DNA from 3 places in the Chromobacterium violaceum ATCC 12472 genome. Region 2 is predicted to be linked to each of the others. Evidence: predicted binding sites of a transcription regulator. Region 2 holds the regulator's gene; each other region holds the start of a gene.
The links. Region 2 encodes HrcA, which represses chaperone genes, less so after heat shock. Its sites were predicted from a motif close to ATTAGCACTCGNNNNNNNCGAGTGCTAAT; they were not measured.
Positions count from the first base shown of each region.

Region 1: the regulator HrcA is predicted to act here: its motif matches at 7,088-7,116, upstream of rpoH (RNA polymerase sigma factor RpoH).
Region 3: the regulator HrcA is predicted to act here: its motif matches at 3,587-3,615, upstream of groES (co-chaperone GroES).

Region 1 covers NC_005085.1:4,534,935-4,544,905, reverse strand. The annotation lists gene CV_RS20880 (hypothetical protein) at 1-83, opposite strand, end outside; gene CV_RS20875 (adenosylmethionine--8-amino-7-oxononanoate transaminase) at 166-1,512, opposite strand; gene CV_RS20870 (pilin) at 1,787-2,254, shown strand; gene CV_RS20865 (PglL family O-oligosaccharyltransferase) at 2,385-4,226, shown strand; gene CV_RS20860 (PglL family O-oligosaccharyltransferase) at 4,319-6,103, shown strand; gene rpoH (RNA polymerase sigma factor RpoH) at 6,194-7,057, opposite strand; gene ftsX (permease-like cell division protein FtsX) at 7,186-8,094, opposite strand; gene ftsE (cell division ATP-binding protein FtsE) at 8,091-8,744, opposite strand; gene ftsY (signal recognition particle-docking protein FtsY) at 8,805-9,932, opposite strand.
Region 2 covers NC_005085.1:1,732,861-1,742,831, reverse strand. The annotation lists gene CV_RS07905 (hypothetical protein) at 1-825, shown strand, start outside; gene lolA (outer membrane lipoprotein chaperone LolA) at 927-1,547, shown strand; gene CV_RS07895 (class I SAM-dependent methyltransferase) at 1,600-2,400, opposite strand; gene recR (recombination mediator RecR) at 2,670-3,266, opposite strand; gene CV_RS07885 (YbaB/EbfC family nucleoid-associated protein) at 3,394-3,732, opposite strand; gene dnaX (DNA polymerase III subunit gamma/tau) at 3,738-5,657, opposite strand; gene mltB (lytic murein transglycosylase B) at 5,754-6,794, opposite strand; gene hrcA (heat-inducible transcriptional repressor HrcA) at 6,826-7,848, opposite strand; gene recA (recombinase RecA) at 8,005-9,057, shown strand; gene recX (recombination regulator RecX) at 9,057-9,515, shown strand; gene CV_RS07855 (SRPBCC domain-containing protein) at 9,519-9,971, shown strand, end outside.
Region 3 covers NC_005085.1:4,338,418-4,348,388, forward strand. The annotation lists gene rfbA (glucose-1-phosphate thymidylyltransferase RfbA) at 5-877, shown strand; gene rfbC (dTDP-4-dehydrorhamnose 3,5-epimerase) at 908-1,450, shown strand; gene groL (chaperonin GroEL) at 1,545-3,185, opposite strand; gene groES (co-chaperone GroES) at 3,233-3,520, opposite strand; gene CV_RS19905 (MraY family glycosyltransferase) at 3,689-4,792, opposite strand; gene CV_RS23110 (transposase) at 5,106-5,417, shown strand; gene CV_RS23115 (plasmid pRiA4b ORF-3 family protein) at 5,386-5,655, opposite strand; partial or broken gene CV_RS24185 (IS5 family transposase) at 5,679-6,231, shown strand; gene wecC (UDP-N-acetyl-D-mannosamine dehydrogenase) at 6,212-7,450, opposite strand; gene wecB (non-hydrolyzing UDP-N-acetylglucosamine 2-epimerase) at 7,454-8,608, opposite strand; gene CV_RS22420 (glycosyltransferase family 4 protein) at 8,601-9,827, opposite strand; gene CV_RS23700 (hypothetical protein) at 9,844-9,971, opposite strand, start outside.

The DNA.
Region 1 (9,971 bases), 1.9 Mb from region 2:
CATTCGGCCAAGTCGGTGTAGGGCAGACGCTCCAGCCAGGCGGCGACGCTGGCCGGCTGGGTATCGACGAGTTGCGGGTCCATATCCTTCTTCGGCAAAACGAGTGGTGGCATCCGGACAGGGCTCCGAGACGGGCGCTAAGGAAGGGAATGGAACGCCGCCGGCTCAGGGCAGCGCGGTCGGATCGCCGCCGACGCTCTCTCCGGCCAGCACCTCGTCCAGCGCGTCGACGCTGGCCGATGCCAGCCAGTCCATCTCTTCGGATTTCAGTGTGTACGGCGGCATGAAATAGACCGACTTTCCTATCGGCCGCAACAGGCATCCGCGATTCAGCATGGCCGAAAAATAGGCCAATGCAAAGTCGGAACGCGCCGTATCGACGTCGAAGGCCCAGATCATGCCGCGCTGGCGGAAATGGCGGATCTCGGGCCGCTCGGCCAGCGGGCGCATTTGCCGGGTGAATCCCTCGGCCTTGACGCGGTTGGCCTCCAGCACGTCTTCGTCGTCGAAGATGTCCAGCACCGCCAGCGCCGCCGCGCAGGCGAGCGCGTTGCCGGTATAGCTGTGCGAATGCAGGAAGCCGCGCGCCACGTCGTCGTGGTAGAAGGCCTGGTAGATTTCGTCGCGGGTCAGCACGCAGGACAGCGGCAGGAAGCCGCCGGTGATGCCTTTGGACAGACAGAGGAAATCCGGTGTGATGCCGGCCTGCTGATAGGCGAAGAAACTGCCGGTGCGGCCGAAGCCGACGGCGATTTCGTCCGCGATCAGATGGACCTGGTATTGGTCGCACAGCCGGCGCAGCTCGGTCAGGTAGATCGGGTCGTGCATCGCCATGCCGGCGGCGCCCTGGACCAGCGGCTCGACGATCACCGCTGCGATCTCGCCGCCATGCTTGGCCAGCAGGTTTTCCAGCGAGCGGGCGGCGCGCAGCGCGACGTCGGCGGCGCGCTCGCCTGGTACGGCTTGCCGGGCGTCAGGCGATGGCGCGCGCAGGCCCGGCTTCAGCAGCTCGGCGTAGGTGGACGAGAACAGCGGCACATCGGTGACCGCCAGCGCGCCGACGGTCTCGCCGTGGTAGCTGTTTTCCAGGCTGACGAAGCGGGTCTTTTGCGGCCGGCCTACGTTCTTCCAGTAATGGAAGCTCATCTTCAGCGCGATTTCGGTGGCGCTGGCGCCGTCGGAGCCGTAGAAGGCGTGGCCTAGGCCGGACAGCGCCGCGAGGCGCTCGGACAGCTCCACCACCGGGCGGTGGGTGAAGCCGGCCAGCATCACATGCTCCAAGCTGTCCAGTTGCTTGCGCACTGCCTGCTTGATGCGCGGATGGCCGTGGCCGAACAGGTTCACCCACCAGGAGCTGACGCCGTCCAGGTAGCGCTTGCCGTCGAAGTCGGTCAGCCAGACGCCGTCCGCCGAGGCGATCGGCACGATGGGCAGCCTCTCATGGCGCTTCATCTGGGTGCAGGGATGCCAGACGGCGGCGAAACTGCGTTCCAGCCAGGCTTGGTTGCTCATGAGGCGGCTCCTGTGTCGCGGGTGGGAAAGCGATGCTAGCACAGTCCGAACGGGCAGTCCGGGTGACGAAAAACGGCAGTTTCTGACCTATGCTGACAAGACTGCGCGCGGATTGGCGTCGATGGCCGGCCTCCCGCCGGGCTGGCATGCTTCGTGCTGGATGGGCCGGCACAACACGACGGGAAGACCCCGCGATCTTTAGAAGATGAGACGGAGAGGCGTGGGAACGCGCCGCGCTCCACCTTGGCTAAGCTTGGCTCACTGGGAGTTCAACATGAAGAAACAGCGTAAACAGCAGGGCTTCACCCTGATCGAACTGATGATCGTGGTCGCCATCGTCGGCATCCTGGCCGCCATCGCCATTCCGGCCTATCAGGACTACACCAAGCGCGCGCGGGTGTCGGAAGGGTTGGCGCTGGCCGACGCGGCCAAGACGGCGGTGACCGAATACTACGCGACCAACAACGCGTGGGCCTCCGGCACCGCGCCTTTTAACACGACTTACGGATTGGCGGCGTCCATTACGGGTAACTCGGTGAGCAGCATCAACGTTCTGGCGAACGGGGTGGTCCAGATCGCTTACAATTCGACAGTATCGAATGGTGCGTTGGTCGATCTGGTGCCGACCGTCAGCGCGGGCTCGGTGCAGTGGTACTGCACCTATACCGGCTCCGGCACAACGGCCATCGCATCTGCTAGCCAACTGAGCGCCAACTGGGTGCCATCCACTTGCCGTCAGTAAGTCAACGGGCTGGTGTGTGAACAGGGGGCATCTCGGTGCCTCCTTTATTTTTGATGCGAAAGGTATGATAGGCCGAGACCAGTATAATCATGTCGGAACAACTTGTGTCTACAGAGGGGAAAGGGAGCCTATGGTCAGGCACTGGGCGGCGGAGGGCGGTTTGCTCCTCTTCTTCACGGCTTGCTTCATCCTGCCGTTTCTCAATTTCGTGCGCTACATGCCGTTACAGGACTGGTGGAGCGATGCACCGGTGGTGCTCGCGATCGGGCTGGCGGCGCTCTTCACCCTGAAAAGGGGAGGCGAAGGATTCGCGCTGCCGGCGGCTTCGCTGGTGCTGCTGCTACTGACCATGCTGCTGGCGGCGAGCAACGGTTTGTTACTGGACAATGCGAAGGGCAGCAGCCAGGCGGTCGGCAGCTTGTTGGCGATGCTGTTGCTGTCCTTGTGGCTGGACAATCGGATAGACCTTCCCTTGCAGCGGATTTGCTTGCTGCTGGCTGGCGCGGTTCTGCTGGGCAACGGCCTTCAGATCGTGCTGGGGCTGATCCAGGCCTTGGATCTCGCGCGCTGGTGCCGTGGGTGGGTGTTGTTCGATTATAACGAGCCGACTACGGTCATGGGCAACCTGGCCCAACGCAATCAGTATGCGCAGTACCTGAGTTGGGGATTACCAGCCGCCTGCTACCTCCATGCGCAAGATCGCCTGAGAACCGGCTTGTGCGTCGCGCTGGTCGCTATGCTGGCGGTGATGATCACCTGGTCCGGCGCTCGGCTGCCGTTGGCCTATGGACTGGGCATCTGTCTGGTGTCCTGGTTCTGGCTCCGGCGCGCCGGAGCGGACTCCGTTCTGCGGCGCATGGCCACCGCGCTGGCCTTGTCTGTGCTGCTGCTGGCCCTGGTGCAGCTGTTCAATCGCGAACTGGTCTGGCTGCTCAACTGGATAGGCCTTCCGGTGCATACTTTCAGCGGCTCGGAACGGATTCTCGACGCCGGATTCGGCGCGAGGCGGCGCATCGAATGGACTAAGGCCTGGCAAGTGTTCGTAGAGCACCCGTGGCTGGGCGTTGGTCTTGGGCGCTATGCGGCGCAGTCGGTCTGGCTGGAGGTGTTCGCCGGTTTGCCCAAGGCGCCCGAGAACTGGCTGTTTACCCAGTGTCACAACCTTGTCTTTCAACTGCTGGCGGAGACTGGAGGACTAGGCGCGGCGATCGCGGTCGGCGGGTTGCTGGCGTGCCTGCTGCCCTTTTTTGGCAAGGGAAGGCAAAGCGCGGAAAACCTGTTGCTGCTGCTACTGGCGATGATGATGCTGACGCACAGCATGTTCGAATTTCCCTTGTGGTACCTGCCCTTCCTGGCGATGCTGACGACGGTTTGCACGCTGGGGCCCGCACCGCGGTGGCGGCTGCGCACACCTATCGGCCTGTTGCGATGGTCCTGTATCGCCGGTGGTATGCTGATGGTGGCGCATGTGGTCAGCGGTGCCATGATTTTCCAGCGCTTCGTGCAATACAGCGCGCCCAGCCGGTCGGCAGAGGAAAACGTGCGTCGCGTCGATTACATCGGCAAGGTGGGCGTGGATCCCCTATGGGCGAAATCGGCCGACCTAGTGCTTGGCAATTATCTGATGCCGGACCGCAAGCATCTCGACCTCACACTGCCCTTTTATGAAAAACTGGCCCGGGACCAGCCTTACGTGGCCGTGCTGCTGAGGCTGAGCCTGTGCCGGGCGCTGGCGGGGCGGGAGCAAGGGGCTCGCGATGCTCTCGCTCAGGCCATCGCCAATTATCCCGACGAGGCGCCGAAGTTAGTGTTTACGTTACAAGCCTGGCAGGAGCCGGAAATCAGTCCCTTGAAGGCGATGGCGCTGCGCGCGGCACAGGCTTACCAGGAGCACGGGGCAAACACCGACGCGGGCAGGATGGCCGCGGTGATGACGGTGGCCGCACCAGTCACGCGCAGTACGCTGTTCTGAGCTTTGTAACGCGCCGACACACTTGATGGGTTTTGCCGGGGCGGCGCATGCGGTATGCTGCCCGCTTCCTGCTTTCCGACGTCTGATCTGCCATGACTTTTCAGAAGATTTCCGAGCGCCTGGCTTTGCTGGCCCTGTGCCTGATCGCCATCGTGCCTTTCGCTTCCCGCGTCCACTTCGTGCCGCTGCCGCAGTGGTTCGGCGAGATCAACGTGATCTGGCTGCTGTTGGCCGCCGGCGCCTTCCTGCTGCCCGGAGGGCGGCTGTTCGACGCCATGCCGCGCGCCGGCTGGCTGTGCCTGGCGCTGGCGGGCGCCTGGGCGCTGCAGCCGCAATTCGTCCACCTGCTGTTCCCGGGCATGAGCTACGTCACCGCGCTGGCCTGGCTGGCGACGGCGCTGCTGGCCTCGGTCACGCTGTCGTTGCGCGGCGCCTTCGGCGACCGCGAGTTCGCCGTGTGGCTGGCGCGTGCGGTCATCGTCGGCGGCCTGGCGCAGTCGCTGATCGGCACCGCCCAGCTGACCGGCCTGGCGCCGGCGCTGGGGCTGTTCTACGACGGCTCCCACCCCACCAGCAACATCTTCGGCCACATCGGCCAACGCAACCAGTACGCCCATTACCTGATGTGGTCGGTGGTGTCCGGCGTCTACCTGTTCGCCGTCGGCCGCCTGGGCAGGGCCTGGCTGATCGCGCTGGTGTTGTGGATGGCGCTGATGCTGGGCTGGGCCGGCTCCCGCACCATTCTTCTTTACCTAGTGGCATTGTCGGCGCTGGCCGGCCTGTGGCATTGGCGCAGCAGGGACGAGAACTCGCGCCGGATGATGCTGGCGATGTGGGCGGCCTCGGGCACGATTCTGGCCGCCCAGTTCGCGCTGCCCTTGTTCAATCACCTGATCTCGCTGCTGACCCATTCCGACGTCGAGAACGCGTCCGGCGTGGCGCGGCTGGCTGCCAACGGCGACGACATGGGCGCGCGCCGCTTCGCCGAGATGCACAAGGCCTGGCTGGCGTTCAAGGCGCATCCGCTGTGGGGCGTGGGCTGGTCGCAGTACGCTGCCGAGAGCGTGCGCCTGCAGCCGCTGCCGCAGTTCGCCGCCGCCGGCTACAATAGCGGCCTGTTCACCAATGCGCACAATCTGCTGATGCAGCTGCTGGCCGAGATGGGCGGCGTGGTGACCGCGCTGGTGGTGGCAGGCTTCGTCTGGGCGGTGCTGCCCTTCTTCCGCCGCAAGGCCGAGCCCGAAGGCGTGCTGGCATTGGGCTGCATCGCGGTGACGCTGACCCACAGCATGCTGGAGTACCCGCTGTGGTATTACTACTTCCTGGCGATGCTGGTGGTGTTCATGGCGATGGCGCCGCGCGGCGAGCGCGCGCTGGCCTGGCCGCTGCGCCTGCCGCTGCTGGCGGCGCTGGCGTGGGTGGGCTGGCTGTCGATCAGCACCACGTCGATGTTCTGGGAGCTGGTGAATCTCTACGTGCCGACCGGCAACGCGTCCAAGGACAAGGTCCGCGCCGAGCGCCTGATCGAGATCGTCGAGACCAAGCCGCTGTTCGCCTACCATGCCTTGTACACGCTGGACGACTATCTGCCGGTGAATCGCGACAACTTGAGGCAAAAGCTGGCGCTGGAAGACCGCCTGACCGCGTTCCGCCCGTATCCGGACGTGATGCTAAAGCGCGCGCAGCTGGAGCTGCTGGCTGGGGAACGGGAGAAGGCCGAACGGACGCTGCGCACCACGCTGGCCTCGTTCCCGACTTACGCCGGCCAGTTCCTGGAGACGCTGGGCGACCAGGATCCGGCCTGGGAGCCGCTGCGCCGCATCAGCCGCGAAGCCTACGACAAGCTGCCGGCCAAGTTCCGCACCTTGCAGGAGTGAGGCGCGTTCCCCCGTCCCTATCGGCGGGGGAGGGCATGAAAAAAGCCGCTCGATGTTTCGAGTGGCTTTTTTTGCGACGGACGGGTGGAATCAGTTGTCCAGCACCACGCCTTCGCTGAGCGCGGCCTTCATCTTGGACAGCGCCTTGGCTTCGATCTGGCGGATGCGTTCCGCGGATACGCCGAACTCGGCGGCCAGCTCGTGCAGCGTGGCGCCGCTGTCGTCGGCCAGCCAGCGGGCCTCGACGATGCGGCGGCTGCGCGGATCCAGGGTCGACAGCGCGTATTCCAGGCCTTCCGACTGCAGCATGTCGAAGGCGCGTCGCTCCAGCGCGCGGGTTGGCTCGCTGTGGCTGTCGGCCAGCCAGTCGATTGGCGCGTAGCTGTCCTCGTCGTCGCTGTCGGCCAGCAGGGACACGTCCTGGCCGGTCATGCGGATTTCCATTTCGCGCACTTCCTCGGGCTTGACGCCCAAGTCTTCGGCGATGGACTTGGCTTCCTGCTCCGACAGCGCCGAAAAACCGCTCTTCATGCTGCGCAGGTTGAAGAACAGCTTGCGCTGCGGCTTGGTGGTGGCGATGCGCACCAGGCGCCAGTTGCGCAGGATGAATTCGTGGATCTCGGCCTTGATCCAGTGGATGGCGAACGAGAACAGACGCACGCCGCGGCCCGGTTCGAAACGCTTCACCGCCTTCATCAGGCCGATATTGCCTTCCTGGATCAGGTCGGCCTGTTGCAGGCCGTAGCCGGCGTAACCGCGCGACACGGACACCACCACGCGCAGGTGCGACAGCACCATCTGCCGCGCCGCTTCCAGGTCGTTTTCCTGCTGGAAACGGGTCGCGAGCTCGGTTTCCTGTTCCGGCGTCAGCATGGGGATGCTGTTCACGGCCTGGATGTATTGTTCCAGGCTGCCGCTGGTCGACGGGACCGGAAGGGCAAATGTTGTGTTCATTGCGATGGCTACCTCCTTGGGTAGTGCTATCTTAGCACTCGAATATTGAGAGTGCTAGCAGCGAAAGGTTCCCGAGTCAATGATATTTAACAATGGCCCCGATAGCCGAAACCTTTCGCTTGTCATTATTATTTCGGTTCCACCTTGCGCAGATGATGGTCGGCCGCGAGGCGGGCGCCCAGCATCGCCAGCGCGGCGGAAACGCCGATCAGCGCGGCCAGCTCGGGCAGGTTCAGCGCGCGCAGCTCCACCCGCTCGCCGTAAAGCATCGCGAACTCGCGGATGGCCGGGTTGGCCATCGCCGCCAGCCAGCTGGAGAGGCCCCAGGCCAGCAGCGCCGCCAGCACGCCCTGCCACAGCGCGTGGTACATGAAGGGGCGGCGGATGAAGCTGTCGGTGGCGCCGATCAGTTTGGAGACCTCGATCTCGTCCTGGCGCGCCAGGATCTGCATCCGGATCGCGTTGTGGGTGACCAGCACCAGCGCCAGGCCCAGCGCGGCGGCCAGGAACCAGGTCAGCTTCTTGCCCATCTCCACCATGCCGTACAGGCGTTTGGCCCAGCTGGCGTCGAATTGCGCCAGCTCCACCATCGGCAGGCCGGACAACTCCTTCTGCAGCATGTCCAGCTCGCGCGGCTCCAGCGATTTCGGCGTCACCACGAAGGCGTCCGGCAGCGGATTGGCGTCCAGCCCGTCGGACAGGCCGGTCAGGCCGTTGCGCTTTTCCAGATCCTGCAGCGCCTGGCCCTTGCTGACGAAAGTGAAGCTCTTCACCTTGGGATGGTGCGACAGGGTGCTGTTGACCGCGGCGATGTCGGCCTGCTCGGCGGCCTGTTCCATGAACAGCGTGATCTGCGGCGTGGCGGTGAGGCGGCCCACCCACTCCTGCACGCTGCTGACGGCGAGATACAGCGACAAGGGCAGCGCCAGCGCCAGCGCCAGCATCAGCAGGGTCAGCAGGCTGCCGAACGGCTGGCGGACGATCTTGGCCAGCGCCTGCTTGGCGCTTTGCCAGTTCAGATAGAGAAAGTGTTTCATGCGGCGAACTGTCCTTCCCTCAGGCGGATGATGCGGCGGCCGTAATCTTCCATCAGGGTTTCGTCGTGGGCCGAGATCAGCACGGTGACCCCCACCTGGTGGAAGGATTTGAACAATTCCATGATGTCCAGCGCGTAGGCGCGGTCCAGGTTGGCCGATGGTTCGTCGGCCAACAGGATGCTGGGGCGGTGGACCACGGCGCGGGCGATGCACAGCCGCTGCTGTTCGCCGCCGGACAGGCGGATCGGCATCATCTTTTCCTTGGGCAGCAGGCCGACCTTGTCCAGCGCCGCGCGCACGCGCTTGGCGGCGTCGCGGCGGTCGAAGCCTATGATGTCCAGCGGCAGCATCACATTGTCGAACACGCTGCGGTCGAACAAGATCTTGTGGTCCTGGAACACCATGCCCAGATGCTGGCGCACATAGGGCACCTGGCTCGCGCGCAGCTTGGACAGGTTCTGGCCGTTGACGATGACGCCGCCGCTGGTGGCGCGCTCGATGCCGGCGATCAGCTTGAGCAAGGTGGACTTGCCTGCGCCGGAATGGCCGGCGAGGAACACCATCTCGCCGGTTTCTATGGTGAACGACAGGTTCTTCAGGGCTTCGTTGCCGCCCGGGTAGCGCTTGGTGACCTGGTCGAACTGTATCATTGAGAGGTTTCCCGCTTGTTGGCTGAGAAAAGGCGGCCGCCTGCGCGGCCGCGAGATGTCTTATTCGAACAGCGCGTCGATGTAGTCGCGGCTGTCGAACGGCCGCAGGTCGTCGATGCTCTCGCCGACGCCGACGAAGCGCAGCGGAATCGGCCGCTGCTTGGCGATGGCGGCGATCACGCCGCCCTTGGCGGTGCCGTCCAGCTTGGTCAGGATCAGGCCGGTCAGGCCCAGCGCGTCGTCGAAGGCCTTCACCTGATTGACGGTGTTCTGGCCGATATTGGCGTCCAGCACCAGCACCACCTCGTGCGGCGCGTCCGGCAGCGCCTTCTGGATCACGCGCTTCACCTTCTTGATCTCTTCCATCAGGTGCAGCTGCGTCGGCAGGCGGCCGGCGGTGTCGGCCAGCACGATGTCGATGCCGCGGGCGATGGCGGCCTGGATCGCGTCATAGCAGACGGCGGCGGAGTCGCCGCCTTGCTGCGCGATCACGGTGACGTTGTTGCGCTCGCCCCAGGCGATCAGCTGCTCGCGCGCGGCGGCGCGGAAGGTGTCGCCGGCGGCCAGCAGCACGCTTTTGCCCTGGCTCTGATAATACTTGGCCAGCTTGCCGATGGAGGTGGTCTTGCCGGCGCCGTTGACGCCGGTCATCATGATCACGAACGGCTTCTTGCCTTCCACGTTCAGCGGCACTTCCAGCGGGCCGATCAGATCCTGCAGCGAATCCTTCAGCGCGCCCTTCAATTCGGACGAATCTTTCAGCCCCTTCAGCGATACCCGCTCGCGCACGTCCTGCAGCAGGTGCTCGGTGGCGTCCATGCCCATGTCGGCGGTCAGCAGCACCGTCTCCAGTTCCTCGTACAGGTCTTCGTCGATCTTGCCGCCGCCGAACAGGCCGGCCAGCTGCTTGCCCAGCTTGTCGCGGGTTTTGGCCAGGCCTGCCTTCAGCCGCTCGGTCCAGCTCATTTTCTTCAGGGGCACGGGCTCGTCAGGGATGGCCGCAACGGCGGCCTCAGCAGAGGCGGGGGCTGTTTCCGCGATGGGGGCGGCGACGGGCTCGCGCTGCGGCTCCGGGACGGGGGCGATGGTCTCCGGCGCGGCGGGCGCCTGTTCCGGCGCGAGCAGCGCCGGCGTTTCGATCTGCGGCGTTTCGGCCGGCTTGGTCTTTTTCTTGAAGAAGCTAAACATGCGTGAATGGGCCAGAAAAGCGGTAAATGGCTAAATTGT
Region 2 (9,971 bases):
ATCCCCGAGCTGCGCTTCGAGCGCCGCAACCTGCTGGCCAGCATTAAGATGCCGCTGCAGTTCCACGCCCAGGACATGTCGCTATTGCTGGACCCGTCCGCCGTAGACCTGTTCCTGCCCTCGCTGCGCAAACAGTCTGGCAAATTCATCCGCGCCAGGCTGCCGGCCGACATGGCCGCCAGGATTCCGCTGAAGGAAATGTACCAGGCGATGCCCAAGATCATCGACGACGCGTACGCGCAGGTGGACAAGCAGGCCTTCAGCCTCCAGCCGCTGGACGCCTATGCCGGCGAAGTCGGCGCGCATTACAAGCTGCGCATGGAGCTGAGCCGCCAGCAGGAGCAGAAGCTGACCCTGCAGATGCTGGACGGCCTGGCCAAGGTGGCGCGCGAGCAGGCCAAGCAGCCTGACGACAAATCCGGCGCCGAGGCGATGATCCGCCTGGTGCAGGGCCTGATCAAGCTCGAGCCGACCAGCGGCGAAAAGAGCCGCACGGTCAGCGACCTCTACGCCAGCCGCGGCGGCGATCTGCTGGCCCTGCGCCAGAAGATCCACATCGAAGCGCCCGAGTTCAGCGGCGACGCCTACGTCAACGTGCGCTACAGCCACTACGGCAAGCCGCAGTTCGTCTACCAGCTCAGCGAAAGCGACATCGTCGATTTCGACAAGCTGGAACTGCCCGACTGGCTGAAGGACACCGACAAGCTGCTGCCCGGCGATCACGCCGAAGCTCCGGCGCCTGCCGCGGCCGCGGAACCGCAGGCGCAGCCGTCCCAGCCCCAGGCCAAGACCAAGAAAAAGCGCAAGACCCGCCGCGCGCAATAATCGCCAACACATTCGCCGGCCCGGCGATGAACCGGGCCGGCGCCGTTCCGGTCCTATCCTTTTTCATTCCGGTCCGCACCGCCCGCAAGGACATTGACGCCATGAAACCGCTTTTCCCCATGCTGACCGCCGCCGCCATCGCCGCTGGCCTGGCCGCCCCGGCTCAAGCCTCCGCCGTCGCCCAGCTCAAGGCCTTCGTGTCCGGCAGCAAGACCCTGTCGGCAGATTTCAACCAGACCGTGACCAACAAGGGCAAGCGCGAAGAGGCCAGCGGCCGGCTGGAGATCGCCCGCCCGGGGAAATTCCGCTGGGAATACACCAAACCCTACGCCCAACTGATCGTCGGCGACGGCAAGACGCTGTGGATCTACGACCAGGACCTCGCCCAGGTAACCCGCAAGGCCCAGGGCGCCGCGCTGGGCTCCAGCCCGGCCGCGCTGCTGGCCGGCAACAATGAAATCGAGCGCAGCTACAAGCTGAACGAGGCCGGCAAGCAGGGCGACCTGGAATGGCTGGCCGCCAGCCCGAAAAAGCAGGACAACACCTTCAGCGCCATCCGCATGGGCTTCAAGAACAATGTGCTGGTGGAAATGCAGCTGACCGACAGCTTCGGCAACGACACCCGCATCGTGTTCAGCCAGCAGCGGCAGAACGCCGCGCTGCCGCCCGCCCGCTTCGCCTTCGCTCCGCCCAAGGGCGTGGACGTGGTCAGCGGCGACTGATCTTGTTTTTCGCTTGAAGAAGCCCGCCGCAAACGGCGGGCTTTTTTGCGCCTCAGGCCGGTTTGAGCGCCCAGGTGGCGATGAAGGCGGGCAGATAGCGGTCGATCAGGAAACGCGGCCGCGGCTGCCAGTCTTCATGAAAACCGGCGATCAGGAAGCCGGCCGCCGCCTGCCCGCCGATCAGCTCGGTCAGGCTGTGGCCGAACACCAGCGCCTCGCCCCTCTCCCGCTTGGCCTCCAGCTCGGCCTCGGACAGGTGCGCGGGATCGGCGTACGGTATGGAAAAGCGCGGCCGGATCAGGCCTTGCTCCATCAGCGCCGGATCGCGGTCGGCGACGAACGCCGCCGGATTGTAGAAACTGGCCAGCAGCCGGCCGCCGGGGCGCAGCGCGCGGAAGCACTCGCGCCATACCGGCGCCACGTCCGGCACGTACAGGTTGGAGATGGGGTGGAACACGCAGTCGAAACTCGCGTCGGCGAAGCGCGACAGGTCGCGCATATCGCCCTGCTCCAATCTCAATTCCAGGCCTTCGCGCTCGGCCACTACGCGGTCGCGCGCCAGTTGTTCCGCCGACGCGTCCAGCACCGTCACCCGCGCGCCGGCGGCGGCGAGCAGCGGCGCCTGCTGGCCGCCGCCACTGGCCAGGCACAGGATATCCAGCCCGCGCGCGTCGTCGAGCCAGCCTGCCGGCAACGGCTTCGGCGTCAGTCTGGCCAGCACGCGGCCCTGCCGGGCCTCGGCGATCTCTGCGGCATCCACCGGCCGCGACCACTCGCAGTCGGCGCGCGCCTGACGGTCCCAGGCGGCCTGGTTGTAATGGAAAACATCGTGTTGTTGTACGGCATCGGGCATCTTGTCCTCCGTTGAGGGAAGGGAACAGCAATGCCGACGCGCGCTGCGCGCAAACCGTCCATGCCAGGCTCACGCGGCACGGGAAGACGGTTGGGAACGGATTGTCGAAAACAAGCAATGCGCACGCTCGCACGCGCCGGACGGCGGAACGAATCGGGGATGCGGGGGCATCCGGGCATCACTTGTTCATTTCGACAGGGCTCCTGAGGATGAAATCGGGGTAGGAAGGACCGATTCTAGCGAAGCGGCCATGACAAGACAATGCCGGACTACACGCCGCGGCGCTCGTACACCGCCTGCGCCAGCGTGCCCAGGTCGACGTATTCCAGCTCGCCGCCCACCGGCATGCCGCGCGCGATGCGCGTCACCGTCAGGCCGCGCTCCTTGAACAACTCGCTGAGCATGTGGGACGTCACCTCGCCCTCGGCGGTGAAGTTGGTGGCGATCACGATCTCGCTCACCTGCCCGTCCAGCGCCCGCGCCAACAGCTTGTCCAGGTGCAGGTCCTTGGGCCCGATGTTGTCCAGCGGCGAAATCCGCCCCATCAGCACGAAATACAGGCCGTCGAAGCACTTGGCCTGCTCCAGCATCATCAGGTCGGCCGGCATTTCGACGATGCACAGCTGGTCCCGGCGGCGCGTCTCGTCGGCGCAGATGGCGCACAGCTCCGCCTCGCTGAAGGTGTTGCAGCGCTGGCAATGCGTGAGCTGGGTCAATGCCCGATCCAGCGCGCGCGCCAGCTTGTCGGCGCCCTGCTTGTCGCGCTGCAGCAGGTGGAAAGCCATCCGCTGCGCGGTTTTCGGCCCCACGCCCGGCAACACTTTCAACGCGGAGATCAACTGCTCCAGCGCGGGAGGATTCTTCATCGACACGGCATCAACCTGCAGGCAAAACGGCGTCCCGGGACGCGGATGGGAAACTCGGCGCAGCGCCGCGGCATGGGATGCGGGCCGCTGTCGCGCCGAAGAAAAGGCCCGTCGCCGGGCCCTGGGATCAGAACGGGAACTTCATCCCGGCCGGCAGGTTCAGGCCGTTGGTGAAGCCGGACATCCGCTCCTGGGTGGTGGCCTCGACCTTGCGCACCGCGTCGTTGAAGGCGGCGGCGATCAGGTCCTCCAGCATTTCCTTGTCTTCCTTGGCGTCTTCCAGCACGCTGTCGTCGATGGCGACGCGCTTGACGTCGTGGGAGCAGGTCATGGTGACCTTGACCATGCCGGCGCCGGACTGGCCTTCCACTTCCACCTTGGCCAGCTCTTCCTGGGCCTTCTTCATGTTTTCCTGCATTTGCTGGGCCTGTTTCATCAGGCCGGCGATACCAGCTTTACCGAACATCGCGGTCACTCCTGTACGGGTTGAATGGTCTCGATGAGCAGCGTGGCGCCGAATTCGCGTACCATCTGCTGCACCACCGGATCGTTTTGCATGCACTCGCGGGCGACGGCCAGCTGCTCCTGGCGCAGCCTGGCATCGGTCATCGCCGGGGTTTCCATCCCCAGCTCCTCCACCGTCACCGCGAGGTCCACCGGATGGCCGAAGCGTTCGGCCAGCGCGGCTTTGAGTTTTTCCTGGTAGTCGCGTCCGCTCATGTGGCGGAAGCTCTCCGGCACGGCCAGTTCCAGGCGGTCCTGGCTCCAGCGCTTCAGCACGGCGTTGTGCGCCAGCATCCGCGCCGCGCCGAGCTTGGCGCCCAGGTCGGCGACCAGCCGCTGCCAGTCGCCGTCGAAGCTATAGCTGGACGGCTCGTCCTCCAGCGGCGGTTGCTGCATGTAGGCCGGCATCGCGTCGTCGTCGGACCAGGGCGCTTCGACGATCTCTTCCTCGTCGCGCTCGTCCTCGTCATCCTGCGCAGCCGGCTCGGACACCGGCGCGGCCAGCGCCGGAGCCGGCTGCGGGCTCGGCGCGGGCTTTGACGGTTCCGACACAGCCGAAACCACGGCGGACGGCAGTGGCGCGGGCTCGGGTTCCGGCTCGGCGGCCGGGGACGGTTCCGCCGCGCGGGGCTTGCCTTGCGCTTGCGCGCCGAGGCCCGCGGCCTGCAACGCGCGCGCGGCCGGCGACATGCCCCGCTCCGCCGGCACCGAGACGCTGGCGACGGCGGCCGCCGATGCGGCCACGGGCCGCGGCTGGACCGCCGCGGCCGGGCGCGCGGGCGCGGCGGTCTGCGCCGGCGCGTTGGCCGGATGGAAGGCCAGCATGCGCAGCAGGGTCATATTGAAGCCGGCGTGTTCATCCGGCGCCAAGGCCAGGTCCTTGCGGCCGTGGATGGCGATCTGGTAGTACAGCTGCACGTCCTGCGGCGCGATGGCGTCGGCCAGCGCGAACAGCGTGTCGCGCTCGGGCTCGTCGGCCGCCAGCGCCGCCGGCACCGTCTGCGCCAATGCCAGCTGCTGCAGCAGCACCGCCAGTTCGGACAGCGCGGAATCGAAGCTGACGCCGCGCTCGGCCAGCCTGTCGGCCTCGGCCATCAGCGCCGGGCCGTCGGACGCGGCCAGCGCCTGCAGCAGGGTGAACAGGTAGCGGCGGTCCACCGCGCCCAGCATCGCGCGCACGCCGTCTTCCTTGACCTCGCCCAGGCCGTAGGCGATGGCTTGGTCCAGCAGCGACTGCGCGTCGCGCATCGAGCCGGACGCCGCGCGGCCCAGCAAGGCCAGCGCCGGCGCCTCGTAATGGATGCCTTCGATGTCCAGCATGTGGGCCAGGTGGCTGGACACCTGCTGCGGCGTCATGTTGCGCAAGGAAAACTGCAGGCAGCGGGACAGCACCGTCACCGGAACCTTCTGCGGATCGGTGGTGGCCAGGATGAACTTGACGTGGCCGGGCGGCTCTTCCAGCGTCTTCAGCATCGCGTTGAACGCGCTCTTCGACAGCATGTGCACTTCGTCGATGATGTAGACCTTGAAGCGGCCCATCGTAGGCGCGTACTGGGCGTTTTCCAGCACTTCGCGGATGTTGTCGATGCCGGTGTTGGACGCGGCGTCGATCTCCAAGAGGTCGACGAAGCGGCCGCTGTCGATCTGGCGGCAGGCCTGGCATTCGCCGCAGGGCTCGGCCGTGGTGCCGGTCTCGCAGTTCAGGCTTTTGGCCAGAATGCGGGCGATGGTGGTCTTGCCGACGCCCCGGGTGCCGGTCAGCAGGTAGGCGTGGTGAAGCCGCTGCTCTTTCAGGGCGTTGGAGAGGGCGCGCACCACGTGCTCCTGGCCGACCAGGTCGGCGAAGCGTTTGGGGCGCCACTTGCGGGCAAGGACTTGATAGCTCATGGGGGCGGATTTTAACGGGAATTGCCGCGCAAGGCGACAGGTTTCACCGGCGCGGCCGCGCGGGCGGCGCCGGTGGCCGGTTGCGCGGGCCCGGCCTTACTGCGCGACGGACGCCGGGTCCGGCCGCTGCGCCAGCGTCGCGTAGTAGCGCGCGCGCAGCTGATCGGCGATTTCCTGCACCGCCTTGGCGTACAGCGTGCTGCGGTTGTAGCGGGTGATCGCGTAGAAGTTGTTCAGGCCCAGCCAGTATTCGGTGACGCCGGGCGCGGTCTCCAGCGAGAACAGCACCGCCGGCACGTCGTCGGCCAGCTGCGCCTGCGGCGCCACGCCCAGCTTGCGCAGCTCGCCCACCGTGTAGTGCAAGTTGAATTTGTCGGCCAGCAGCTTGTCGACCTGGGCGCCTGGCGCCACGCTGGCCGGCGCCACCACGTCGTCGCCGTGCCGCCAGCCGTGCAGCTGGAAATAATGGGCGACGCTGCCGATGGCGTCATGCGGGTTGTTCCAGATGTCGCGGTGGCCGCTGCCGTCAAAGTCCACCGCCCACTTGCGGTAGCTGGACGGCATGAACTGCGGCAGGCCCATCGCGCCGGCGTAGGACCCCTTCAGCGTCAGCGGGTCCTTGCCCTCCTCCTTCGCCAGCAGCAGGAACTGGGTCAGTTCGCCGCGGAAGTACGCGGCGCGGCGCGGGTAGTCGAAGCCGATGGTGGACAAGGAATCCACCAGGCGGAAGCTGCCGGTGTTGCGGCCGTAATGGGTTTCCACGCCCAGAATGGCGACGATCACCTCCGGCGCCACGCCGTACTGGCGCTCGGCGCGGGACAGCGCGTCGGCGTTGGCCTGCCAGAACGCGGTTCCGTCCGCGATCAGCTTGTCGTTGACGGTGGACGCGCGGAACTGGTACCACGGCCGCGAGGTGGACGGCTTGTCCAGGATGCGGATGATGTTGGGCTTCAGCTCGACATTGGCGAACACCGCCTCCAGTTCGGGGCGATTGAACTGGCCGCTCGCCACCTGCTCGTCGATGTAGCGCTGCACATCGGGGCGAGACAGGAAGGCGGCGTCAGCCTGGGCTGGCGGGGCGGTGAGGGCCGCGCCGGCCAGGGCGGCGGCGATGGCCAGTTTCAACATCGATTTCATGATTCTGCTTTCTTTTGGGTATGGCTCGGATTCATTCACGGAAGGACAGCGCGTTGCTGACCAGGCGGGCGGTGATGTCGACGATGGGGATCACCCGCTCGTAGGCCATGCGCGTGGGGCCGACCACGCCGAGCGTGCCGACCACTTGGCCGTTGATGCAGTAGGGCGCGGTCACCACCGAGCATTCGTCCAGCGTCATGACTCCAGACTCCTCGCCGATGAAAATGTTCACGCCCTGCGCCTCCCTGCCCTGCGCCAGCAGCTTCAAGAGCTCGGTCTTGCGCTCGAACACGCCGAACAGCTCCCGCAGCCGCGACAGGTCGTCGGACAGGTCGTGCACCTGCAGCAGGCGCGAGCCGCCGCTGACCACCACGTCCTCGCTGCGCTTGGCCAGCGTCTGCTGGCCAAGCTTCACCGCGGCGGCCATCAGCTCGGCGATGTCTCCCTGCAGCTGCTTGAGCTCGCTCTCCACCCGCTGCGCGACGGCGCTCAGCCCTTGGCCGGCGTAATGCTGGTTGATGAAATTGCCGGCCTCGATCAACTCGCTCGGCGTGTAATCGCGCTCCGTCACCAGCAAATGGTTCTGCACGTCGCCGTCCAGCGTCACCAGTATCATCAGCACCCGCCGTTCGGACAGGCGCAGAAATTCGATCTGGCGGAAAGCGACGTCGCTGCGCTGCGGCGTCAGCACCACGCCGGCGAAACTGGTCAGCTCGGAGAGCAGCGACGACGCCGCCTGCACGATGCGCTGCGGGCTGTCCGGCTGCAGATTGGCCTCCAGTTCGTGGCGCGACAGCTCGTCCAGCGGCCGTATCGTCAGCAGCCGGTCGACGAACAACCGGTAGCCGCGCGCAGTGGGCACCCGGCCCGCCGAGGTGTGCGGCGAGGCGATCAGGCCCATGTTTTCCAGATCGGCCAGCACGTTGCGCACCGTGGCCGACGACAGCTCCACGCCGGGCAGCAGCGACAGGGTCTTGGAGGCGACCGGCTGACCGTCGGCGATGTACCGTTCGATCAGCGCCTTCAGCAAATGTTGGGCGCGTTCGTTCATCATGTCCCCATTGTACACATCCTGCACCGCGCCAAAAGGGGCCGTGGCGCGGCTTTACGACCATGGCACGAAAACCGCGGCCCCAAGCTGCTGTTGGCCCAGCTTTTTTCTGCGATAATCGCCCCCATCATTGGTCCGACTACCCCATTTGGAGACAGCATGGCTTCCGAAGACAAGAGCAAGGCGCTGGCCGCTGCCCTGGCCCAGATTGAAAAGCAATTTGGCAAGGGCTCGATCATGCGCATGAGCGACAACCAGATCACCGAAAACCTGCAAGTGATCTCCACCGGCTCGCTGACCCTGGACCTGGCGCTGGGCGTCGGCGGCCTGCCGCGCGGCCGCGTGGTCGAAATCTACGGCCCGGAGTCGTCGGGTAAAACCACCTTGTGTCTGCAGGCCGTGGCCGAGGCGCAAAAACTGGGCGGCACCTGCGCCTACATCGACGCCGAAAACGCGCTGGACCCGGTTTACGCGCAGAAGCTGGGCGTCAACGTCGAAGACCTGCTGATCTCGCAGCCGGACACCGGCGAGCAGGCGCTGGAAATCTGCGACATGCTGGTTCGCTCCAGCGGCGTGGACGTGATCGTGGTCGACTCCGTCGCCGCGCTGGTGCCCAAGGCTGAAATCGAGGGCGAGATGGGCGACAGCCACGTCGGCCTGCAGGCCCGCCTGATGAGCCAGGCGCTGCGCAAGCTGACCGGCAACATCAAGCGCACCAACACCCTGGTGATCTTCATCAACCAGATCCGCATGAAGATCGGCGTGATGTTCGGCAACCCGGAAACCACCACCGGCGGCAACGCGCTGAAGTTCTACGCCTCCGTGCGCCTGGACATCCGCCGCACCGGCGGCATCAAGAAGGGCGACGAAGTGATCGGCAACGACACTCGCGTCAAAGTGGTGAAGAACAAGGTGTCCCCGCCGTTCCGCCAGGCCGATTTCGAAATCCTGTACGGCGAGGGCATCTCGCGCCAGGGCGAAATCATCGAGCTGGGCGTCAAGCACGGCTTCATCGACAAGTCCGGCGCCTGGTACGCGTACAACGGCCAGAAGATCGGCCAGGGCAAGGACAACACCCGCGAATGGCTGAAAGCCAACCCGGCCATCGCCGACGAGATCGAGCGCAAGATCCGCGAAGCGGTGGGCGTGAAGATCGAAATCAACGAAAACCAGGGCGACGAAGAGTTCGCCGACGACGCCTTCGACGCCTGATGGCGGCGGAAGGCAAAAGCCTGAAGGCGCGGGCCGCCGAACTGCTGTCCCGCCGGGAATACACCCGGCAGGAACTGGTTCGGCGGCTCGCGCCTTTTGCCGACAGCGAGGACGAGCTCAACGCGGCGCTGGACGAGCTGGCCGCCTCGAACTGGCAGTCGGACGACCGCTTCGCCCGCCAGTTCGCCAGCAGCAAGGGAACAAAGTTCGGCAGCCGCCGCCTGGCGCAGGAAATGCGCCAGCGCGGCGTGGACAGCGACACCATACGCGAGGCGCTGTCCGGCCAGGACGACCTCGCCAGCGCGCGCGAGCAGTGGCGCAAGAAATTCGGCCGCCTGCCGGCCGACGCCGCGGAGAAAGCCAGGCAGTACCGTTTCCTGGCGCAGCGCGGCTTTCCGGCCGACGTGATCCGCCAGGTGCTGGCGGGCGGCGCGGACGACGACTTCTACGAGGACTGAGCCATGGCCACGCGCAGCATCGCCACCCAGATCGACATCGCCGCCAGCCCGGAGCGGGTGTGGCGGGTGCTGACAGACTGGCGGCGCTACCCGGAGTGGAACCCGTTCATCGTCGGCCTGCACGGCCGCCACGAAGCGGGCGCGCGGCTGGTGGCCACCCTCCGCCCGCCCGGCGGCCGCCACCTGACCTTCCGGCCGCGGCTGACGGCGTTCGATGCCGGCGCGCTGCTGGCCTGGCGCGGCGAACTGCTCGTTTCCGGCCTGCTGGACGGCGAGCACCGCTTCCGGCTGGAAGCGCTGGATGACGGCGGCACCCGCCTGCATCACGGCGAAGATTTCTCGGGCATTCTGCTGCCGCTGATCGGCGGCGGGCGGCTGGAACGCGTCCGCCAAGGCTTCCTGCAAATGAACCAGGCCTTGAAGCAGCGCTGCGAAGCGCTTGCCAGCCAGGCCCCG
Region 3 (9,971 bases), 2.1 Mb from region 2:
GGCAATGAAACGAAAAGGCATCATTCTGGCCGGAGGCTCCGGCACCCGGCTCTACCCGGCCACCATCGCCGTCAGCAAGCAATTGCTGCCGATCTACGACAAGCCGATGATCTATTACCCGCTGACGACGCTGATGCTGGCCGGCATTCAGGACATCCTGATCATCTCCACGCCGCAGGACACGCCCCGCTTCCAGCAACTGCTGGGAGACGGCAGTCAATGGGGGATCAATCTGCAATACGCGGTCCAACCCAGTCCGGACGGCCTGGCCCAGGCCTTCCTGATCGGCGAGCGCTTCATCGACGGGTCACCGTCTGCGCTGGTGCTCGGCGACAACATCTTCTACGGCCATGAATTTTCCGGTCTGCTGCAGGCGGCCAATATCCAGACCTCCGGCGCGACCGTCTTCGCCTACCGGGTCAGCGACCCCGAACGCTACGGCGTGGTGGAGTTCGACCAGCAAGGCTGCGCCCTGAGCATCGAAGAGAAACCCGCCCAGCCCAAATCGCACTACGCGGTGACCGGCCTGTACTTCTACGACTCGCAGGTGGTAGACATCGCGAAGCGCATCAAGCCCTCGCCCCGAGGCGAACTGGAAATCACCGACGTCAACAATATTTACCTGCAACAGCAGCAGTTGAACGTGCAGACCATGGGGCGCGGCTATGCCTGGCTGGATACCGGCACCCATGAATCGTTGCTGGAGGCCGGCCAGTTCATCGCCACCATAGAGAACCGCCAGGGACAAAAGGTGGCCTGCCCCGAGGAGATCGCCTTCCGCAACGGCTGGATAGACGAAGCCCAGGTACGCCAGCTGGCCCAGCCCTTGCAGAAAACCGGCTACGGCCGCTATCTGCTGGCGATGCTCAGCAACTGACACCCTACACGAACAGAACAAAGACAAGCGATGAAAGTCATTGATACCGAGATCTCCGCGGTCAAGATCATCGAGCCCCAGATATTTGGCGATGAGCGCGGTTTTTTCTTCGAAAGCTTCAATCAGCAGCGTTTCGAACAGGCTGTCGGCCATGCGGTCGACTTCGTGCAGGACAACCACAGCCGCTCCGGCAAAAATGTCCTGCGCGGGCTGCACTACCAGCTCGATCCGCATCCGCAGGGAAAGCTGGTGCGCGTCGTGTCAGGCGCAGTATTCGACGTCGCAGTCGACATCCGTCCCGGTTCCGAGACCTTCGGCCAATGGGTCGGAGTAGAGCTCAGCGCCGCCAACAAGCGTCAGCTGTGGATTCCCGCCGGCTTCGCCCACGGCTTCCTCACGCTGAGCGACGATGTGGAGTTCCTGTACAAGACCACCGATTACTGGCATCCGGAGCTGGAACGCACCCTCGCCTGGGATGACCCGGACCTGGCAATCGCCTGGCCGCTGAGCGACGCGCCGACGCTGTCAGCCAAGGACCAGACCGGCGCCTCCTTCTCCTCGCTGCCGCGCTGAAGCCATTTCTGAAATGCAAACAGCCCCGCAGGCATAAGCCGCGGGGCTGTTTGTTTGGGCAGGCATGCGAACATGCCCGCCTGACCGGCTCGATTTACATCATGCCGCCCATGCCGCCCATGCCGCCCATGTCCGGCATGCCAGCGGCCGGCTTGTCTTCCGGCAGCTCGGCGATCATGCAGTCGGTGGTCAGCATCAGGCCGGCCACGGAAGCGGCGTGCTGCAGAGCGGAGCGGGTCACCTTGGCCGGATCCAGCACGCCCATTTCCAGCATGTCGCCGTATTCGCCGCTGGCGGCGTTGTAACCGAAGTTGCCCTTGCCTTCCAGCACCTTGTTCACGACAACCGACGGCTCGTCGCCGGCGTTCTTGACGATCTGGCGCAGCGGGGCTTCGATCGCGCGCAGCACGATCTTCACGCCAGCTTCCTGTTCGGCATTGTCGGTCTTCAGGTTTTCCAGCGTCGCGCGGGCACGCAGCAGGGCCACGCCGCCACCGGGCACCACGCCTTCTTCAACGGCTGCGCGGGTGGCGTGCAGCGCGTCTTCGACGCGGGCCTTCTTCTCTTTCATTTCCACTTCGGTGGCGGCGCCGACCTTGATCACGGCAACGCCGCCGGCCAGCTTGGCCACGCGCTCTTGCAGCTTCTCGCGGTCGTAGTCGGAAGTGGCTTCTTCGATCTGCTTGCGGATCTCGCCCACGCGAGCCTGGATGGTGGCGGCTTCGCCGGCGCCGTCGATGATGGTGGTGTTTTCCTTGCCCACTTCGACGCGCTTGGCCTGGCCCAGTTGGTCCAGCGTGGCTTTTTCCAGAGTCAGGCCGACTTCTTCGGCGATGACTTCGCCGCCGGTCAGCACGGCGATGTCGGTCAGCATGGCCTTGCGGCGGTCGCCGAAGCCCGGAGCCTTGACAGCCACGACCTTCAGGATGCCGCGAATGGTGTTCACCACCAGAGTGGCCAGCGCTTCGCCTTCGACGTCTTCGGCGATGATCAGCAGCGGGCGGCCGGACTTGGCCACTTGCTCCAGCACCGGCAGCAGGTCGCGGATGTTGGAGATCTTCTTGTCGAACAGCAGGATGAACGGATTGTCCAGGGCGGCGATCTGCTTGTCCTGGTTGTTGATGAAGTACGGGGACAGGTAACCGCGGTCGAACTGCATGCCTTCCACCACGTCCAGTTCGTTGTTCAGGCTCTTGCCGTCTTCAACGGTGATCACGCCTTCCTTGCCCACTTTTTCCATCGCATTGGCGATGATTTCGCCGATATCGCTATCGGAGTTGGCGGAGATGGAGCCTACCTGGGCGATTTCCTTGGAGGTCGCGCAGGGCTTGGCGATCTTGGCGATCTCGCCGACCAGTGACACCACAGCCTTGTCGATGCCGCGCTTCAGGTCCATCGGGTTCATGCCGGCGGCGACGAACTTCATGCCTTCCTGCACGATGGCCTGAGCCAGCACGGTGGCGGTGGTGGTGCCGTCGCCGGCCACGTCGGAGGTCTTGGAAGCCACTTCCTTGACCATCTGGGCGCCCATGTTCTCGAACTTGTCCTTCAGTTCGATTTCCTTGGCCACCGACACGCCGTCCTTGGTGATGGTCGGCGCGCCGAAGGAGCGGTCCAGCACAACGTTGCGGCCCTTGGGACCCAGGGTAACCTTGACCGCGTCGGCCAGGATGTTGACGCCGGCAACCATCTTGCTGCGAGCGGAATCACCGAACTTTACGTCTTTAGCTGCCATTCTCGAAATCTCCAATATCTGTTTATGAAGTTCAGGTAAGGGTCGGATTACTCAACGATGCCCATTACATCTTCCTCGCGCATCACGAGGACTTCTTCGCCATCCACCTTGACGGTCTGGCCGGAATACTTGCCGAAGATCACCTTGTCGCCAACCTTCAGTTCCAGCGGACGGCGTTCGCCGTTTTCCAGGATCTTGCCGTTGCCCACTGCGAGCACTTGGCCCATGTCCGGCTTCTCGGCGGCTGCGCCCGGCAGAACGATGCCGGACGCGGTCTTTTCTTCAGCCTCGAGGCGCTTGATAACAACACGGTCGTGCAGAGGACGGATTGCCATTGATCTCTCCTATTACATTGGCTGTTGAGAGTTGAACATCAGGTATGTGTAGGTTGCGGTCGAAGGCTTAGCACTCGACCATTGCGAGTGCTAATGATAGGGATGCGAGTGGTGATTTTCAAGAGCCTGTACCAGCAATTTTCTGCAGGCTCTCATGTGAAGATCAGATCAGTTACGCATAGACTTGCGCAGCAACATCCAACGCGGCGTACGGAATCGGATGATCATCCGGTACAAGTACACATAGGTAATCATGAAAATAAGGACGAAACACATCAATACTACTGTATTGTCCCAAAACAACATAGCAGGCACTACGGACACAGAAGATAGCGCCCAGAGGTAGGGAGAGGTTAGGCTATTACGCATGGTCATGTGATCAACATCCTTACTCCCTACCATCCAGCGTACCAGGCGCATATAAATTAACTGATGTAGGTGCAGAGCATCAGGATAACCGACCCGGCGCCCTTGCAGGAACTTACGACGATAAATCGAGAACAAGGTCTCAAACACCGGATATATCACGCATAGCAGCGGAAACCATGGCGATACCTGCGGATGACGTGCCACCAGCAACACTGACATTTCGGCGATCATGAAGCCTACCAAGTAGGCACCACCATCGCCCGCAAAGATCAATCCTCGCGGGAAATTCCAAAACAAGAAGCCCGCAATCGCCCCCACCATGGCAAAACAAACACCCATCAACGCAACATCCTGCATCTTGAACGCTACATACGCGATTGCCAGAAGAATGAAAATAGACACTACACCAGACAAGCCATTGTAGCCATCGATGATGTTGACCGCATGCGCCACACCACCAACCGCTACCATAGTCAACACAAGGGACAGCATCCAGAACCGTGACAACAAGGCGTCCACGAAAGGAAGGTCCAAATGCCACACACCAGCCCCCAGCATGAAATAGCCCAAAATTGCTGCAACGAAAGTAGCCAGCAGCCTTGGCAACGGCCCCACTTTCTTTGTCACATCCTCAAGCATCCCCGCAGCAAAAGCCGGCAACGCCACCACCAATAGCAACAGCGACAAAACATCCTTCTGTAGCCAAGCCAACAAACCGCACCCAGCAACCAAACCGGCAGCAATCGGTACCCCACCGATACGCGGCACCGGGCGAGCGTGGAACTTCTGCACCCCCCCAAGATCATGGTCTGCCGAAAAGCTCTCGTGCAAATGTGCGAAGTGGATCAGGCACATACCGACGAGTAAAGATAAAAATGTAGCCAACAATAGAATCTGTAACATTAAGCTTCTCTTCAATATTTGATGATGCCGATATTTTAGTACCGTCCGACGGCAACAAAACTTGACTTGTCATTGTAAACCTCATGCAATTTTCAAGCCACTGCTTTCATGTAACCATATCTAAGCATTATCGCTTTTGATGCATCATACATAATACCGGACTCATCATGACTATTCTCGTAACCGGAAAAATAGGCGTCATTGACGGCGATTTCGTGCTCAACTGGCTCGCGAGTAGCGGCAAAACCGTAGTCAACCTAAGAGCTAACAAAAATCGACAGAACAAGTTGATGCCAAGCCTTGTCAGACGGGCATGAGACGTCAACTTGTCACCCAGAAGCTGTGGAAATCCTTACAGCCGCAGTTTCCCCTGCCACCTCGTCCCCGTGGCAGGGGTCGCCCCCGCTTGGATGATCGGGCCGCTCTGAACGGCATCCTATTTGTCCTCACCACGAGTATCCCATCGGAGGACCTGCCGCAAGAGTTGGGCTTCGGCAGCGGCATGACCTGCTGGCGACTACTACGAAATTGGCAGCTCAAAGGTCTCTGGGATCAGCTTCATCGTAAGCGTCATCCCGAGGCCATATTGACGCTTACAGCTTTACTTCGGAGAGCCGCTGGTTGACCTCGTCCAGATTGAAGGCAGCAGGATCGAAGCTGCCACCACACCATTCGAGCATCGCCTCATGCTCCTCATGCGTCGGGTCGTCGATGGCTTCCAAAAACTCGTAATAGCCCGGCACGCCTCCGTCATCTTCCGGCGAGCACGCATTGCTACCATCCAGGCAGATTGGGTCGACGTCGACGTCCCCACCACTCAGTTGATGGGGACTACTCTGGACACGTTCTTGCCGCTCGTCTATACGGCCTCAGAATGACGCTTACGCTTCATCTTGCATTGCTCGCGCAGCTTGGACAATGCGACCAGATTGATTGGAGTCGTGCCAGCGTCGACGGGGCGGGCGAGTGTCGCCAGCCCCCGGGGAGCCAGCAAACGGGCCCCAACCCCACCGACCGGGGCAAGCTCGGTAGCAAACGACACATCGTCGTAGATCGTCGTGGCCTGCCATTGGCAGTGAGCCAATCGACATGACTCGATGGTGCTTGAGGCATTGATCAATGCCATCCCGGCCATCCCCGGCTTACCGGGCCAGCCGCGGAAACGGACGGACCGGCTACACGCCGACAAAGGCTACGACTACCACCGTTGTCGCGACTATCTTCGACGACGAGGCATCTAGGCCCGAATTGCCCGCCGAGGCGTGGAAAGCAGCGAGAAGCTTGGGCGGCATCGCTGGGTGGTTTAGCGAACGTATGCGTGGCTAGCGAGGTTCGACAAGTTGCGTATTCGCTTTGAACGTCGGTTGGATACGCATTACGCATTGTTGAAGCTAGCTTGTTCCCTGATTTGCTTACGGTTTATCGCGAAATTTTGTTAGCGGCTCTAAGTCCACAATAATCATGGATATTCAAGCTTAGTAAACGCTGATTCACCGCATGGTCAAGAAACTGCTTATGTCGAACCAAAACCACAATCAAGTCCGCAACATCCAAAGCGCTATCCAAATCAATAAGCACATATTCACTATGCTCTCTAATATTAGGCTCAACCACAATTACATCATGGCCAGCTCTTAGGATAGCATCCACCACCTGCACTGCCGGCGATTCGCGCAAATCATCAATATCAGGCTTGAATGCCAAACCAAGGCAGGCGACACGAGGAGCGCGGCCGAGCTTGACATGAGCATCCGCGATTTCAGCCTTTATTCTATCTACAACCCAATCCGTCTTGGAGTTGTTAACCTCACGCGCCGAGCGAATGAGCCTCGCATTCTCAGGATCACGAGCGACGATAAACCAAGGATCAACCGCAATACAATGCCCCCCCACGCCAACGCCTGGCTGCAAAATATTTACGCGCGGGTGACGATTTGCCAGCGAAATCAATTTCCACACATCAATATTCTCTTTTGCACAAATCAATGAGAGCTCATTGGCAAAAGCAATATTTACATCACGAAAGCTATTCTCGGTCAGCTTGCACATCTCAGCCGTTTTCGAATTTGTCTCCAATACCTCGCCGGAGACAAAGCTACGGTAGAAAGTAGCTACCGCACTCGTCGCCTCGGGAGTCAAACCGCCAACGATTCGGTCATTCTCCACCAGTTCGACCATAATTTTACCTGGCAACACACGCTCAGGGCAGTAGGCGATGTGGATTTTACCTACATCGACGCCCGACTCAGCCAAAACCTCAGCCATCTTCTCAGTCGTGCCAACCGGAGAGGTCGACTCCAGGATGACCAGATCACCCTCTTTTACAAATGGAGCAATGCTTCTGGTAGCCGCCAACACATGGTCAATATTCGGCTGAGGAATGCCCCCCCCCTCATGGAAAGGAGTAGGCACACAGATCATGTATACATCGCCAGATTGTGGTGTTACAAAAGCCTTTAACATTCCCGTGGCAACAGCAGAGCGCACATAGCCATCCAGGTCAGGCTCAACAATATGAACATTGCCTTGATTAATCGTATCAACTGCATGCTGATTCAAATCAACACCAACAACTTTATAACCATTGCTCGCCAATAATGCTGCAGTAGGCAAGCCAATATATCCCAAGCCGACTACGCAAACCGTTTTATTCATCATCACTTACACCCTCTTTAAAGCAGAAATAATCCGTTCACATGCGCTGCCATCACCATAAGGATTATGCGCTTTGGACATCATTTCATAATGATTGGAATCATCCAGCAAAATTGAAACATGCTCAATGATCTTGGCCCGATCAGCCCCCACCAACTTCACCGTTCCAGCCGCGACCGCTTCAGGTCTTTCGGTAACATCTCGCATAACGAGAACTGGCTTCCCTAAGCTTGGAGCCTCCTCTTGAATGCCGCCACTATCAGTCAATACAATGTAGCTGTGCTTAAGAAGCATGACAAAGGGCTCGTAATCGAGCGGCGGAATCAGGTGAACATTATTCAGATTATTAAGAATCGCATTCACTGGCTCTTGAACTTGTGGGTTCAAATGCACAGGATAAACGAAATTCACATCTGGATATTTATTAGCCAAATCTTTAAGAGCTTCACAAATCTGCAGGAAGCCCGAGCCAAAGTTTTCTCGCCTATGCCCTGTGATGAGAATATAACATTGCTCCTTCCAGTTAAAGGGAAGGTGAACAGATAATACATCACATAACGCTTTATATTTTACTGGATCGCTATCAATTCTATGGAGCACCCAGAAAAGAGCATCGATTACCGTATTGCCTGTAACTAGAATATCCTTTTCCAGCACATTCTCATTAAGCAAGTTATCCTTGCTTTGCTCAGTAGGCGCGAAGTGAAGTTGAGATATCTTTGAAACTACCTGCCGGTTAAACTCCTCAGGAAATGGAGCGTGCACATCAAAGGTTCTCAAACCCGCTTCGACATGTCCCAAAGGAATCCCAAGATAAAACGCAGCCATACCGGCAGCAAGAGAAGTTGTCGTATCCCCATGCACAAGCAGCATATCAGGCTTGTGCTCCTTCAAAACACTGCGCATATGCAAAAGCACAGATGAGGTCACATCAAACAGATCTTGCCCTGGCTTCATCAAATTCAAGTCAATATCCGCATCAATATTGAATACTGACAAAACCTGATCTAGCATTTGCCGATGTTGCGCGGTAAGGCATACGACTGTTTCGAAATTTTCTTCGCAGCTTTTCAAAGCATGATAAAGAGGAGCCATTTTAATCGCCTCTGGCCTCGTGCCAAAAGCTAGCATAATTTTCTTACGCGTACTCATCTTAGACATTCACCTTCTTTAAAATATCAAGCATTTTCAATGCCAGATTACGTCTATTATATTTCAGCGCACCTTCTAAACACCTACTACGAAATCCTTGGTATGCCTCAGTATCAGACTTCATCACCAGCAAAGCATCAGCCAAAGCTTCATCATCATCAGATTCAAAAGTTATGCCCACCTCCTCGCCTCGCACAATTTCTGCCGACTCTCCAGGCACCCCATGCAGAACAGGAATCCCCATGCCCATGCATTCAAACAACTTAGACGGAATCACGCTATTAAACAAATCTGTCTTTTTTAGATGAATAATAGATACATCTAATAGTGACCAATAACGCGATACCTGCTCTTTAGAGACGCTATCTAAAAACAATACATTATCTAAATTTCTAGACTTGGCATCCATGACCAAGTCCTTTTTTCTAGCGCCATCGCCAAGGAAAAGGAATTTCACATCCCTTCCCTCTGGAAGCGATTTCAGCCTCTCCGCGGCGTTCAGCAGCGTCTCTAGTCCATGAGCCATGCCATGTGTACCGATATAGCCAGCAACAAAACACCCCTGCAAGCCAAGACTATCGACCAACTCTGAATCTTTCTCTCGCGGAGAGTAATTGGAAAGATCTACACCATTGGTTACAACATCAATCTTATCAGAATTGATACCCCGTCTAATCAGGCTATCTTTAAAGGCATGCGTTACCACAACTATTTTTTTACAGTCGCGATATAAGAACAACTCTAGCTTCTCCAATTGACGTATCAGGAATGAGTCGCCCATAGCGCCTACAGCCTTAATCGACTCAGGCCAAATATCCCTCAACTCAAAAATCCATGGCACACGTTTAAATCGAGATGTAATAGCAGCAGCACACACAGTAAAAAACTGTGGCGACGTGCCAATAATCAAATCAACATTTTTCACAAACAAAGCAGCAATAGAGGCACTTACCATAAAGCTGATATAATCAAAAATACGCTTCAGGAGACCTTCATTTTTTGCAATATATGTCCACACTCGAACAACGCGGATTCCGTCGACAAGCTCCGTAGACCACAAGGAATTCTTATAACCAGGAAAGACCTCACCTTTCGGGAAATTTGGAGCGCAAGTAATAATAGTTACCTGAGCGCCATTTCTAACCCACTCGCGGCAATGTTCAAATGTTCTACTTGCGGGAGCATTTACTTCCGGCGGAAAATTATCAGTTAAAAATAAAATATGCACAGCGCTATATCCGATATTACATTATCGAGAAACGATTTCTCTCTGCTTTGGCAAAATCAGCCAAAACCTCAACCGAGGCCCGAGACAAAGCCTTGGGATGCGCAATAACAACAAAATGCCCATCAGGTGTTGATTTTAAAAACT